Regions from separate parts of the Citrobacter rodentium NBRC 105723 genome, predicted to be linked through region 3. Evidence: predicted binding sites of a transcription regulator. Region 3 holds the regulator's gene; each other region holds the start of a gene.
The links. The regulator PurR, encoded in region 3, represses purine synthesis genes. The targets are predictions, from matches to a motif close to CANGCAAACGTTTGCNTG.

Region 1 (4,174 bases), 890 kb from region 3:
GTTCAGGTGACCTACTTTACGGCCCGGACGCACCTCTTTGTCGTACCAGTGCAGATGCACCAGCGGCAGCTTCAGCCAGTCGTAGTTGAGATCGCTGCCAATCAGATTCACCATCACCGACGGGCTGTTGACGACCGGGGGCGGCAGCGGCAGGCCGGTAATCGCCCGCAGATGCAGTTCAAACTGGCTGATGCTGGCGCCGTTCTGCGTCCAGTGGCCGCTGTTGTGTACGCGCGGCGCCAGTTCGTTGATAAGCAGCCCTTCCGGGGTGACAAAGCACTCCATCGCCATCACGCCGACGTAATTCAGCTCATGCATAATCGCCGACAGCATTGATTCCGCCTGCGCCTGCTGCTTTGCATTAGCCTGCGGGAAGGCAACGCTGGTGCGCAGTATGCCTTCCTGATGCAGATTATGCGTCAGCGGGTAGAACACCGTGCTGCCGTCAAAGGCGCGCGCGCCTACCAGCGACACCTCCGCAGAGAAATTAATGCCCTGCTCAATGATACACTCGCCATAGCAGTCCGCCGGAAGCGGGTCGGTATCAGCGGCGCGCAGACGCCACTGGCCGCGGCCATCGTAGCCGCCGACGCGACGTTTAACGATCGCCAGTTCGCCCAGCCGCGCAAATATCGCAGGCCATTCACTGCTGTCCGCCAGCAGCTGCCACGGCGCGGTCGCCAGGCTGAGCTTATCGAACAGCTGTTTTTGCGTCAGACGATCGGCAATAATCGGGAACACGTCGCGGTTAACGAAAGCCGGGTGCTGCGCCAGTTCGCGGGTCAGCGCCGTTTCCGGCCAGCGTTCAATTTCAGCGGTAATGACGCTTTGCCGGAACGGCACCGCGGCAGGCTCCGCGTCCAGCCCGACCGGCCAGACGGCAATGCCCAGCGGTTCGCCAGCCTGGCGCAGCATCCGCCCCAGCTGTCCGTTGCCCAGTACGCAAACCTGTTTCATGCGCCACCTCGCGGATCCGGGTTCTCAAGCACCTCATCCGTTTGCGCTTTACGCCAGGCGCTCAGCCGCTGATGCAGCTCTTTGTCGTGGGTCGCCAGAATTTGCGCTGCCAGCAGCGCCGCGTTCGCCGCACCCGCTTTACCAATCGCCAGCGTTCCGACCGGAATACCGCGCGGCATCTGCACGATGGAGTAAAGACTGTCGACGCCGCTCAGCGCCGCGCTTTGTACCGGTACGCCCAGCACCGGCACCAGCGTTTTCGCTGCAATCATACCCGGAAGATGCGCCGCGCCGCCGGCACCGGCGATAATCACTTGATAGCCGTTTTCTTCCGCACTTTCGGCGAAGCTGAACAGCTTATCAGGCGTGCGATGCGCGGAGACCACCTCTGTGTGGTGCGGGACGTTCAGTATGTCGAAGATTTCGGCGGCGAACTGCATGGTAGCCCAGTCGCTTTTGGACCCCATCACGATGGCGACACGCGCCGGGTTATTGCGGGAAGACATGCGTCTGAAAACTCCTGTGGTGCGGGACACTCAACTTTTGAGGCCACAGAGAATAGCATGGAAAAAGGGCAAGGAAAACGATTGCGCGCTTAATGCTTCATTCTTCAGGCTGGCTCATCTTCAGGGAAATCACCGGTCTGCTGCTCTGATGCATCGCGAAGCATTTGGCGTAAAGACGAAAGGCTGTTTTTAGCAGTTAAAACGGGAAGGGGATCAGCTCAACCGCTTCCGGCGTGACTTTAACCATTGAGCCTTCGCTGTGCCAGGCGCCCAGCACCACGCGGAATGCGGGCTGGCCGTTCGCGGTAAGTTCATGGACCGCCGGGCGATGGGTATGACCGTGGATCAGCCACTGAACCTGATGTTTTTCCATGACCGCGACAACTGCACGTTGGTTAACGTCCATGATCGCCAGCGATTTACTGCTGTTGGCGGCCTTGCTGCCCGCACGCATTTTTGCGGCTACCCGCTTACGGAGAAACAGCGGCAGGGAGAGAAACAGGGTTTGTAGCCAGCGCTGGTGAACTTTTGCCCGAAACGCCTGATAGCCGCGATCGTCGGTGCACAGGGTATCGCCGTGCATAATCAGTATCTGGCGACCATACAGCGTGAGCACTTTCTCCTCCGGCAGCAGAGTCATGCCGCTTTCGCGTGCGAAGCGTTTACCGAGCAGAAAATCGCGGTTGCCGTGAATAAAAAAGCAGGGAACGCCTGCGTCAACCAGTGCGCTAATCGCCGCGGCGATTTGCCGGTGCAGGGGGGGAGTATCGTCATCGCCGATCCAGGCTTCAAACAGATCGCCGAGAATGTACAGCGCGTCGGCCTGACGAGCATCATCGGCTAAAAAACGCAGAAAACCGGCGACGATCGCCGGTTCTTCCGCGCAGAGATGAAGATCTGCGATAAACAGTGTCGCCACGATTACTCGCTGACGGTCACGTTTTCGATGATCACGTCTTCTTTCGGTACGTCCTGATGCATACCGCTGCGGCCGGTGGCGACGCCTTTGATTTTGTCTACCACGTCCATGCCTTCAACCACTTCAGCGAATACGCAGTAGCCCCAGCCTTGCATGCTTTCGCCGGAGAAGTTCAGGAAGTCGTTGTCGACAACGTTAATGAAGAACTGCGCGGTTGCCGAGTGTGGAGCCTGAGTACGCGCCATTGCCAGCGTGCCACGGGTGTTTTTCAGACCGTTATTCGCTTCGTTTTTGATCGCTTCTTTCGTCGCTTTCTGCTTCATGCCAGGTTCGAAACCGCCGCCCTGAATCATAAAGCCGTTAATCACACGGTGGAAAATGGTGTTGTTGTAAAAACCTTCGCGGCAGTAGTCCAGGAAGTTTTTAACCGTTTCAGGCGCTTTATCATCAAAAGTTTTGATTACGATATCGCCGTGATTAGTGTGGAAAGTAACCATTTTTGCATCCTGTTCCGATAGAGTGGTGCTTTAACCCGGTCAAGGGTCAGAGTTAGGGGTGTGTTATAGCATAAGCTCACGCTGTGATCACCTTGCAAAGTGTGCTGACCCTGCTGACAATTATAGGTATTATACGGACTTTACGATCCACACACGTCTTACACGGAATCTTCAATGTTAAAAATTTTTAATACACTGACGCGCCAAAAAGAGGAATTCAAACCTATTCATGCCGGGGAAGTCGGCATGTACGTGTGTGGCATTACCGTTTACGATCTCTGTCACATTGGTCACGGACGCACCTTTGTCGCGTTTGATGTGGTGGCGCGCTACCTGCGTTTTCTCGGCTATAAGCTGAAGTACGTGCGTAACATTACCGATATTGATGACAAAATCATCAAACGTGCGAATGAAAATGGCGAAAGCTTTGTGGCCCTGGTGGATCGTATGATCGCCGAAATGCACAAAGATTTTGATGCGCTGAATATTCTGCGCCCGGACATGGAGCCGCGCGCCACGCACCATATCGCCGAAATTATTGAAATTACTGAGCAACTGATTGCCAAAGGCCACGCCTACGTGGCGGACAACGGCGACGTGATGTTCGACGTGCCGACCGACCCGAGCTATGGACAGCTGTCCCGTCAGGATCTGGACCAGTTGCAGGCCGGCGCGCGCGTGGATGTGGTTGACGTCAAGCGCAACCCGATGGACTTTGTCCTGTGGAAGATGTCCAAAGAGGGCGAGCCGAGCTGGCCATCGCCGTGGGGCGCGGGACGCCCTGGCTGGCACATAGAATGTTCCGCAATGAACTGCAAACAGCTGGGTAACCACTTTGATATTCACGGCGGCGGTTCCGACCTGATGTTCCCGCACCATGAAAACGAAATTGCGCAGTCTACCTGCGCCCATGACGGCGAGTACGTGAACTACTGGATGCACTCCGGCATGGTGATGGTGGATCGCGAGAAGATGTCGAAATCGCTGGGTAACTTCTTTACCGTGCGCGACGTGCTGAAATATTACGATGCGGAAACCGTGCGCTACTTCCTGATGTCCGGCCACTATCGCAGCCAGCTGAACTACAGCGAAGAGAACCTTAAGCAGGCGCGTTCGGCGCTGGAGCGTCTGTACACCGCGCTGCGTGGGACGGATAAAACCGTCGCCCCTGCCGGTGGCGAAGCCTTTGAAGCGCGTTTTATCGACGCGATGAACGACGACTTCAATACTCCGGAAGCCTACTCGGTGCTGTTTGATATGGCGCGTGAAGTGAATCGTCTGAAAAATGAAGATAT
Region 2 (4,174 bases), 2.6 Mb from region 3:
TCTTCCTGCTGGCGCCTGACTGGGCGCTGATTCCGCTGCTGATCCTCGCCGCGCTGGCGACGGTTATCGCTTCGCAGGCGGTCATCTCCGGCGTCTTTTCGCTGACCCGTCAGGCGGTTCGCCTGGGGTATCTGTCGCCGATGCGTATTATTCACACCTCCGAAATGGAGTCCGGGCAGATCTATATTCCGTTCGTCAACTGGATGCTCTATATCGCCGTGGTGATTGTTATCGTCAGCTTCGAGCACTCCAGCAACCTGGCGGCGGCGTATGGGATTGCCGTCACCGGTACGATGGTGCTGACCACCATTCTTTCCACTACCGTGGCGCGTAAAAACTGGCACTGGAATAAGTACTTCGTGGCGCTGATTCTGGTGGCTTTCCTGTGCATCGATGTTCCGTTGTTTTCCGCCAACCTCGACAAGCTGTTGTCCGGCGGCTGGCTACCGCTGTCGCTGGGTCTGCTAATGTTCACCATCATGACCACTTGGAAAAGCGAGCGCTTCCGTCTGCTGCGCCGTATGCATGAGCACGGTAATTCGCTGGAAGCGATGATCGCCTCGCTGGAAAAATCACCGCCGGTGCGGGTGCCGGGCACCGCCGTGTATATGTCCCGCGCGCTGAACGTCATTCCGTTTGCCCTGATGCACAACCTGAAGCATAACAAGGTGCTGCATGAGCGGGTGATCCTGCTGACTTTGCGGACGGAAGATGCGCCCTATGTGCACAACGTTCGCCGCGTGCAGATTGAACAACTCTCGCCGACCTTCTGGCGCGTTGTCGCCAGCTACGGCTGGCGGGAAACGCCGAATGTGGAAGAGGTATTCCATCGCTGCGGTCTGGAAGGACTGAGCTGCCGGATGATGGAGACGTCTTTCTTTATGTCGCATGAGTCGTTAATTATCGGCAAGCGCCCGTGGTATCTGCGCCTGCGCGGCAAGCTGTATCTTATTCTCCAGCGTAACGCGCTGCGCGCGCCGGACCAGTTTGAGATCCCGCCTAACCGCGTCATCGAGTTGGGTACTCAGGTCGAGATTTAACCTTTCAACATGCCGGGTGGCGCTACGCTTACCCGGCCTACCACACCCGTAGGCCCGCGCAAGCGAAGCGCCGCCGGGCACCTTCTTCAGTCTCCATTTCATTTAGCGAAACGTTTCGACGACGATCACAAATCTGCTACGTCATGGTGGTTTTCTGAGCGCTCTTAAGATTAAACTGACGCCAGCGAAACGTTTCGCTGGTGGAGCAGAAAAATGAAGAAAGGCGCAGTACTCAACTCTGAGATCTCATCGGTCATCTCCCGTCTGGGGCATACCGATACGCTGGTGGTGTGTGACGCAGGGCTTCCCATCCCCAACGGCACAGCGCGTATTGATATGGCGTTAACCCAGGGCGTACCGTCGTTCATGCAGGTACTGGAGGTGGTGACGCGTGAAATGCAGGTCGAGGCGGCCATTCTTGCGGCGGAAATAAAACAACATAATCCGCAACTCCACGAAACGTTGCTCAGCTTTATTGAGCAACTGCAACAACGCCAGGGAAATACCATAGACATTCGTTACACCACGCACGAACAATTTAAGCAACAGACCGCAGACAGTCAGGCGGTAATTCGCAGCGGGGAGTGTTCCCCGTATGCGAATATCATTCTCTGTGCCGGCGTCACCTTCTGAGGCCATCATGGACGCATTACTGCAACTCAAAGGCATCGATAAGTCGTTCCCCGGCGTGAAGGCGCTCTCCGGCGCCGCGCTCAACGTTTATGCAGGCCGCGTGATGGCGCTGGTGGGTGAAAACGGCGCCGGTAAATCCACCATGATGAAAGTGCTGACCGGCATCTATACCCGCGATGCCGGGTCGCTGTTGTGGCTGGGAAAAGAGACTACCTTTAACGGACCAAAATCATCTCAGGAAGCCGGGATCGGCATCATCCACCAGGAACTGAACCTGATCCCGCAGCTCACCATTGCGGAAAATATCTTCCTTGGCCGCGAGTTTGTGAACCGCTTTGGCAAAATCGACTGGAAAAAAATGTATGCCGAAGCGGACCTGCTGTTAGCGAAGCTCAACCTGCGCTTTAAGAGCGACCGCCTGCTGGGCGATCTGTCGATAGGCGATCAGCAGATGGTGGAAATCGCCAAGGTGCTGAGCTTCGAATCAAAAGTCATCATTATGGATGAGCCGACCGACGCGCTTACCGATACTGAAACCGAATCCCTGTTCCGCGTCATTCGCGAACTGAAATCGCAGGGGCGCGGCATTGTCTATATCTCTCACCGCATGAAAGAGATTTTCGAGATCTGCGACGATGTGACCGTCTTCCGTGACGGGCAGTTTATTGCCGAACGTGAAGTCGCCTCGCTGACCGAAGATTCACTGATTGAAATGATGGTGGGGCGTAAGCTGGAAGATCAATATCCACGGCTGGATAAAGCGCCAGGCGAGGTTCGTCTGAAGGTCGATAACCTGTGCGGACCGGGCGTTAATCATGTCTCCTTTACGTTGCGTAAAGGGGAGATCCTCGGCGTTTCCGGCCTGATGGGCGCCGGGCGAACCGAACTGATGAAAGTGCTGTATGGCGCCCTGCCGCGCACCAGCGGCCACGTGACCCTCGACGGACGCGAGGTGGTCACCCGTTCGCCGCAGGACGGCCTGGCGAACGGAATTGTTTATATCTCCGAAGACCGCAAGCGCGACGGCTTAGTGCTTGGTATGTCGGTAAAAGAGAATATGTCGCTGACCGCCCTGCGCTATTTCAGCCGTGCCGGTGGTGGACTAAGACATAAAGATGAACAGCAGGCGGTGAGCGATTTTATCCGCTTGTTCAATGTGAAAACGCCGTCGATGGAACAGGCGATTGGCCTGCTTTCCGGCGGTAATCAGCAGAAAGTGGCGATTGCCCGCGGTCTGATGACCCGTCCTGAAGTGCTGATCCTTGATGAGCCGACGCGCGGCGTGGACGTCGGGGCGAAAAAAGAAATTTATCAGCTTATCAACCAGTTTAAGGCCGACGGCCTGAGCATCATTCTGGTCTCTTCTGAGATGCCAGAAGTATTAGGCATGAGCGATCGCATTATCGTCATGCATGAAGGGCATCTCGGCGGTGAGTTCACTCGCGAGCAGGCCACCCAGGAAGTTCTGATGGCTGCCGCTGTCGGCAAGCTTAATCGCGTGAATCAGGAGTAAAAAAGATGACTACCCAGGCTGTTTCTGGTCGCCGTTATTTCACCAAAGCGTGGCTGATGGAGCAGAAGTCGCTTATCGCCCTGCTGGTGCTGATCGCGATTGTTTCGACGTTGAGTCCTAACTTTTTTACCGTCAATAACCTGTTCAATATTCTTCAACAGACATCGGTGAACGCCATCATGGCGGTCGGAATGACGCTGGTTATTCTGACTTCGGGGATCGATCTGTCCGTCGGTTCCCTGCTGGCGCTCACCGGTGCGGTTGCCGCTTCAATTGTCGGAATTGAAGTTAACGCGCTGGTGGCGGTGGCAGCCGCGCTGGCGCTGGGCGCCGCGGTGGGAGCGGTGACAGGGGTTATCGTGGCGAAAGGACGGGTGCAGGCGTTTATCGCCACGCTGGTGATGATGCTGTTGCTGCGCGGCGTGACGATGGTCTACACCAACGGCAGCCCGATAAACACCGGCTTTACTGATAATGCCGATCTGTTTGGCTGGTTTGGTATTGGCCGACCGCTGGGCGTGCCAACGCCGGTGTGGATTATGGGCATTGTCTTCCTGGCGGCGTGGTACATGCTGCACCATACCCGCCTGGGCCGCTATATTTATGCTCTGGGCGGCAACGAAGCGGCAACCCGTCTGTCCGGCATCAGCGTCAGTAAAATCAAAGTCATTGTTTATTCACTCTGCGGTTTGCTGGCGTCGCTGGCGGGCATTATTGAGGTGGCGCGTCTTTCCTCCGCGCAGCCCACTGCCGGGACCGGTTATGAACTGGATGCCATCGCGGCCGTCGTGCTTGGCGGCACCAGCCTGGCGGGCGGTAAGGGACGTATTGTCGGGACCTTGATCGGCGCATTAATTCTTGGTTTCCTGAATAATGGATTGAATTTGTTAGGTGTATCCTCCTATTACCAGATGATCGTCAAAGCGGTGGTGATATTGCTGGCGGTACTGGTAGACAACAAAAAACAGTAACAACGATTACAGGACAT
Region 3 (4,174 bases):
AGCTGCTGGTGTTTCAGGAGGTCTTTAACGGCGTCTGGGATGCGCTCTCTGACGGCAGGGTGGAACTCGCCATCGGCGCGACCCGCGCCATTCCGGTAGGGGGACGCTACGCCTTTCGGGATATGGGGATGCTGAGCTGGAGCTGCGTGGTCGCCAGCCATCACCCCCTGGCGGCGATGGCTGGACCGATAAGCGATGACACGCTGCGAAACTGGCCCTCGCTGGTGCTGGAAGATACCTCGCGCAATTTGCCTAAACGGGTAACGTGGCTGCTGGACAATCAGAGGCGGGTGGTGGTGCCGGACTGGGATTCGTCCGCCACCTGCATCAGTGCCGGACTCTGTATCGGCATGGTGCCGACCCACTTTGCCAAACCGCATCTTAACGCGGGACGATGGGTGGCGCTTGAGCTGGAAAATCCCTTCCCGGACGCCGCCTGCTGTCTGACCTGGCAGCAAAATGATATGTCGCCCGCGCTGGCGTGGCTGCTGGAATATCTGGGAGACAGCGAAACGCTGAACCGGGAGTGGCTGCGGGAGCCTGATGAGACGCCCGCAGAGAAGGCTTAGCGGCGATAGTCGCGGAACGGGCCGTCGGCCACCGAACGACGCTCAATCAGGCGCGGATGCACCTCTATTGACTGCGACTCCTCACGCTTGTTGACGATGCGGTCCAGCAGCATATTAAAGGCCGTTTCACCCAGCGAATCTTTTGGCTGGTGGATAGTGGTCAATGCCGGGGTAAAGAAGCGGGCGTTGCGCACGTTGTCATAGCCAATCAGCGACACATCCTGCGGAACGCGCAGGCCCATTTCGTCAGCGGCGCAGAGCGCACCCATTGCCATGATGTCGCCGCCGCAAAATACTGCCGTCGGGCGATGCGACTGCGACAGGATCTGCTGCATGGCGCGATAGCCGGACTCGGGTTCAAAATCGCCCTGCACAATCCAGTTTTCCGGCACTTTAATCAGCGCCTCTTCCATCGCTTTCATAAAGCCGGCCAGGCGGCCCGCGCCGGTGTTGCGCTCCAGCGGACCCGGAATTACGCCGATTTCACGATGTCCGCGCTCCACCAGGTAGCGACCCGCCATATAACCGCCCTCAAAGGCGTTATCGATCACCGAGTCGGTAAAGTCGGCTTTCGCTTCGCCCCAGTCCATCACCACCATAGGGATATGGCGATACTCCTCCAGCATTGCGAGCAGGGGATCGGGATACTCAGAGCACATCACCAGCAGACCGTCGACGCGCTTCTGCGCCATCATCGACAGATAGGCGCGCTGTTTTTCCAGGTTGTTCCAGGCGTTGCCGAGGATCAGGGTGTAGCCTTTCTGGAAGCAGTTTTTTTCCACCGCTTCAATAATTTCGGCAAAATACGCGGCTTCGCTGCTGGTCGCCAGCAGGCCAATGGATTTGGTGTGATTCACCTTCAGGCTGCGGGCAACGGCGCTGGGGGAATAGTGCAATTCTTTGATTGCCGCCCACACCGCGTTACGCGTTTCCTCTGCAACGAAACGCGTTTTATTGATTACGTGTGATACGGTTGTAGTGGAAACGTTTGCTCGCTTCGCTACATCTTTAATGGTTGCCATTACATCTCACTCCAGACCCTGCCTGAACATTAAATACGCTAAGTAATCGTTTGCCTTTACACACCCCGATCGCAACATCAGGGTTGCGGCACGCCGGGAAAACGACACGGAACGTCAGGAAGGGGTCAATGGCCGGTACGCTAAACAAGTAAGCGTCGAATTTTGGCTGATCTTAACGAAAAGGGGAAGTGTTAAAAACAGATATCACTCTAAAACATGGGAGATTTTTACCGTCAAGTGTGCAAAAATGCGCTATATCACTTTTTGTGTGGGTATAAAAAGGAGAAAACTTGATGAGCACCGATCTGAAATTTTCATTAATCACCACGTTTATTGTTCTGGCCCTGATTGTTGCGGGTGGTTTAACCGCAGCGCTGCACTGATTCATCGCTGAGGGGGCGGTTGCTCCCTCACGCTCGCCGCTATTGTTATCGGTTTTGCAAAAGTCTTTTGTAAAATTGTAAACTTCTCTTTTTTTGTGATTAGCATCATACTTTTGACTTTCCTTAGCATCGCGAATAAACGCGGACAGGCGGAGTCATTACCGTATGAAAATAAATTATCCCTTACTGGCGCTGGCCATTGGCGCATTCGGTATCGGTACGACTGAATTCTCTCCAATGGGCTTATTGCCGGTTATTGCCCGCGGCGTCGATGTGTCGATACCCGCAGCAGGGATGCTGATCAGCGCTTACGCCGTTGGGGTGATGGTCGGCGCGCCGCTCATGACGCTGCTGCTTTCGCACCGTGGCCGCCGTAATGCCTTGATCTTTCTGATGGCTATCTTCACGCTGGGGAACGTGCTTTCCGCTATCGCGCCTGATTACGCCACGCTGATGCTGTCCCGCATCCTCACCAGCCTCAACCACGGCGCATTTTTCGGCCTCGGTTCCGTTGTCGCCGCAAGCGTGGTGCCAAAGCACAAGCAGGCGAGCGCGGTCGCCACTATGTTTATGGGGCTGACCATCGCCAACATTGGCGGCGTGCCGGCGGCAACCTGGCTTGGGGAAACCATTGGCTGGCGCATGTCGTTTATTGCGACCGCCGGACTGGGGGTGATCGCCATAGTGAGCCTGTTTTTCTCCTTGCCGAAAGGCGGCGCCGGTACGCGTCCGGAGGTGAAAAAAGAGCTGGCTGTGCTGATGCGCCCGCAGGTGCTGTCGGCATTACTGACCACGGTGCTGGGCGCCGGCGCTATGTTCACGCTTTATACTTATATCGCGCCGGTATTGCACAGCATCACCCATGCCACGCCAGCGTTTGTCACCGGGATGCTGGTGCTGATTGGCGTTGGCTTCTCTATCGGCAACTATCTTGGCGGTAAACTGGCCGATCGCTCGGTTAACGGCACGCTGAAAGGCTTTCTGCTGTTGCTGATGGTGATTATGCTGGCGATCCCGTTCCTTGCGCGCAATGAACTGGGGGCGGCCATTAGTATGGTGGTCTGGGGGGCGGCAACCTTTGCGGTCGTGCCGCCGCTGCAAATGCGCGTGATGCGTGTGGCGCACGAAGCGCCGGGCCTGTCGTCCTCGGTCAACATTGGCGCCTTTAATCTCGGTAACGCGCTGGGCGCCGCCGCGGGCGGGGCGGTGATTTCCGGGGGGCTGGGCTACAGTTTCGTGCCGGTAATGGGGGCGATTGTCGCCGGGCTGGCGTTACTGCTGGTGTTTGTCTCGGCGAGAAAACAGCCTCAGCCAGAGTGCGTCGCCAGCTAAAATAAAAAGCCGGATGGCGGCAATTGCCCCGTCCGGCCTGTATTCACGCCCGATGCGCGGGCGTTGAGGCAGTTACGCGGCGAAGTTCTTCGCTACAAACGCCCAGTTAACCAGCGCCCAGAAATTTTCCAGATAACCCGGACGCGCATTGCGATAGTCAATGTAATAGGCGTGTTCCCATACGTCGACCGTCAGCAGCGGCGTGGCGTCGGTGGTCAGCGGCGTACCGGCGTTTGAGGTGGAGACGATCGCCAGCTTGCCGTCTTTTCCTTTGACCAGCCAGGTCCAGCCAGAACCGAAATTCTTGATTGCGGCATCGGTAAACTGTGCTTTGAAGTCGGCGAAGCTGCCGAAAGAGGCGACTATCGCATCAGCCAGCTCACCCGTCGGTTCTCCCCCGGCGTTCGGCGCCAGGCAGTTCCAGTAGAACGTGTGGTTCCAGACCTGCGCGGCGTTATTAAACACGCCGCCGTCGGCGCTACGCACGATCTCTTCCAGCGACTTGCCTTCAAACGCAGTGCCTTTGATCAGGTTGTTCAGGTTAGTGACATAGGTCTGATGGTGTTTGCCATAGTGATATTCCAGCGTTTCAGCGGAAATATGCGGTGCAAGCGCATCTTTGGCATACGGTAATGCAGGTAATTCAAACGACATTGCTTCTCTCCTTATTATTTATAGTGCAGCGCACAATAACCTTATTGTACGTAAGGATAGGGTAGCAAATTGAAAGGTGTGACAAAAGAAGAACTTACCCTGTTGTAACACAACAGGGCAAAATTTTAACGGATGGTTTTCGGCGTCATTACCCGCCGGGCGCCGACGTAGTGGCGCTGCCAGTAATCTTCGCTCAGCGAGGTGATCTGAATTT

Region 1: a site for PurR is predicted at 1,534-1,551, ahead of purE (5-(carboxyamino)imidazole ribonucleotide mutase). Genes of this name have one in related genera too.
Region 2: a site for PurR is predicted at 1,223-1,240, ahead of rbsD (D-ribose pyranase). Genes of this name have one in related genera too.

Annotation. Positions count from the first base shown of each region.
Region 1 covers NZ_CP082833.1:4,973,497-4,977,670, reverse strand. The annotation lists gene purK (5-(carboxyamino)imidazole ribonucleotide synthase) at 1-957, opposite strand, end outside; gene purE (5-(carboxyamino)imidazole ribonucleotide mutase) at 954-1,463, opposite strand; gene lpxH (UDP-2,3-diacylglucosamine diphosphatase) at 1,660-2,382, opposite strand; gene ppiB (peptidylprolyl isomerase B) at 2,385-2,879, opposite strand; gene cysS (cysteine--tRNA ligase) at 3,054-4,174, shown strand, end outside.
Region 2 covers NZ_CP082833.1:1,372,089-1,376,262, forward strand. The annotation lists gene kup (low affinity potassium transporter Kup) at 1-1,040, shown strand, start outside; gene rbsD (D-ribose pyranase) at 1,254-1,673, shown strand; gene rbsA (ribose ABC transporter ATP-binding protein RbsA) at 1,681-3,186, shown strand; gene rbsC (ribose ABC transporter permease) at 3,192-4,157, shown strand.
Region 3 covers NZ_CP082833.1:4,081,107-4,085,280, reverse strand. The annotation lists gene punR (DNA-binding transcriptional activator PunR) at 1-569, shown strand, start outside; gene purR (HTH-type transcriptional repressor PurR) at 566-1,591, opposite strand; gene cydH (cytochrome bd-I oxidase subunit CydH) at 1,885-1,974, shown strand; gene K7R23_RS19395 (MFS transporter) at 2,140-3,306, shown strand; gene sodB (superoxide dismutase [Fe]) at 3,379-3,960, opposite strand; gene K7R23_RS19385 (C40 family peptidase) at 4,086-4,174, opposite strand, start outside.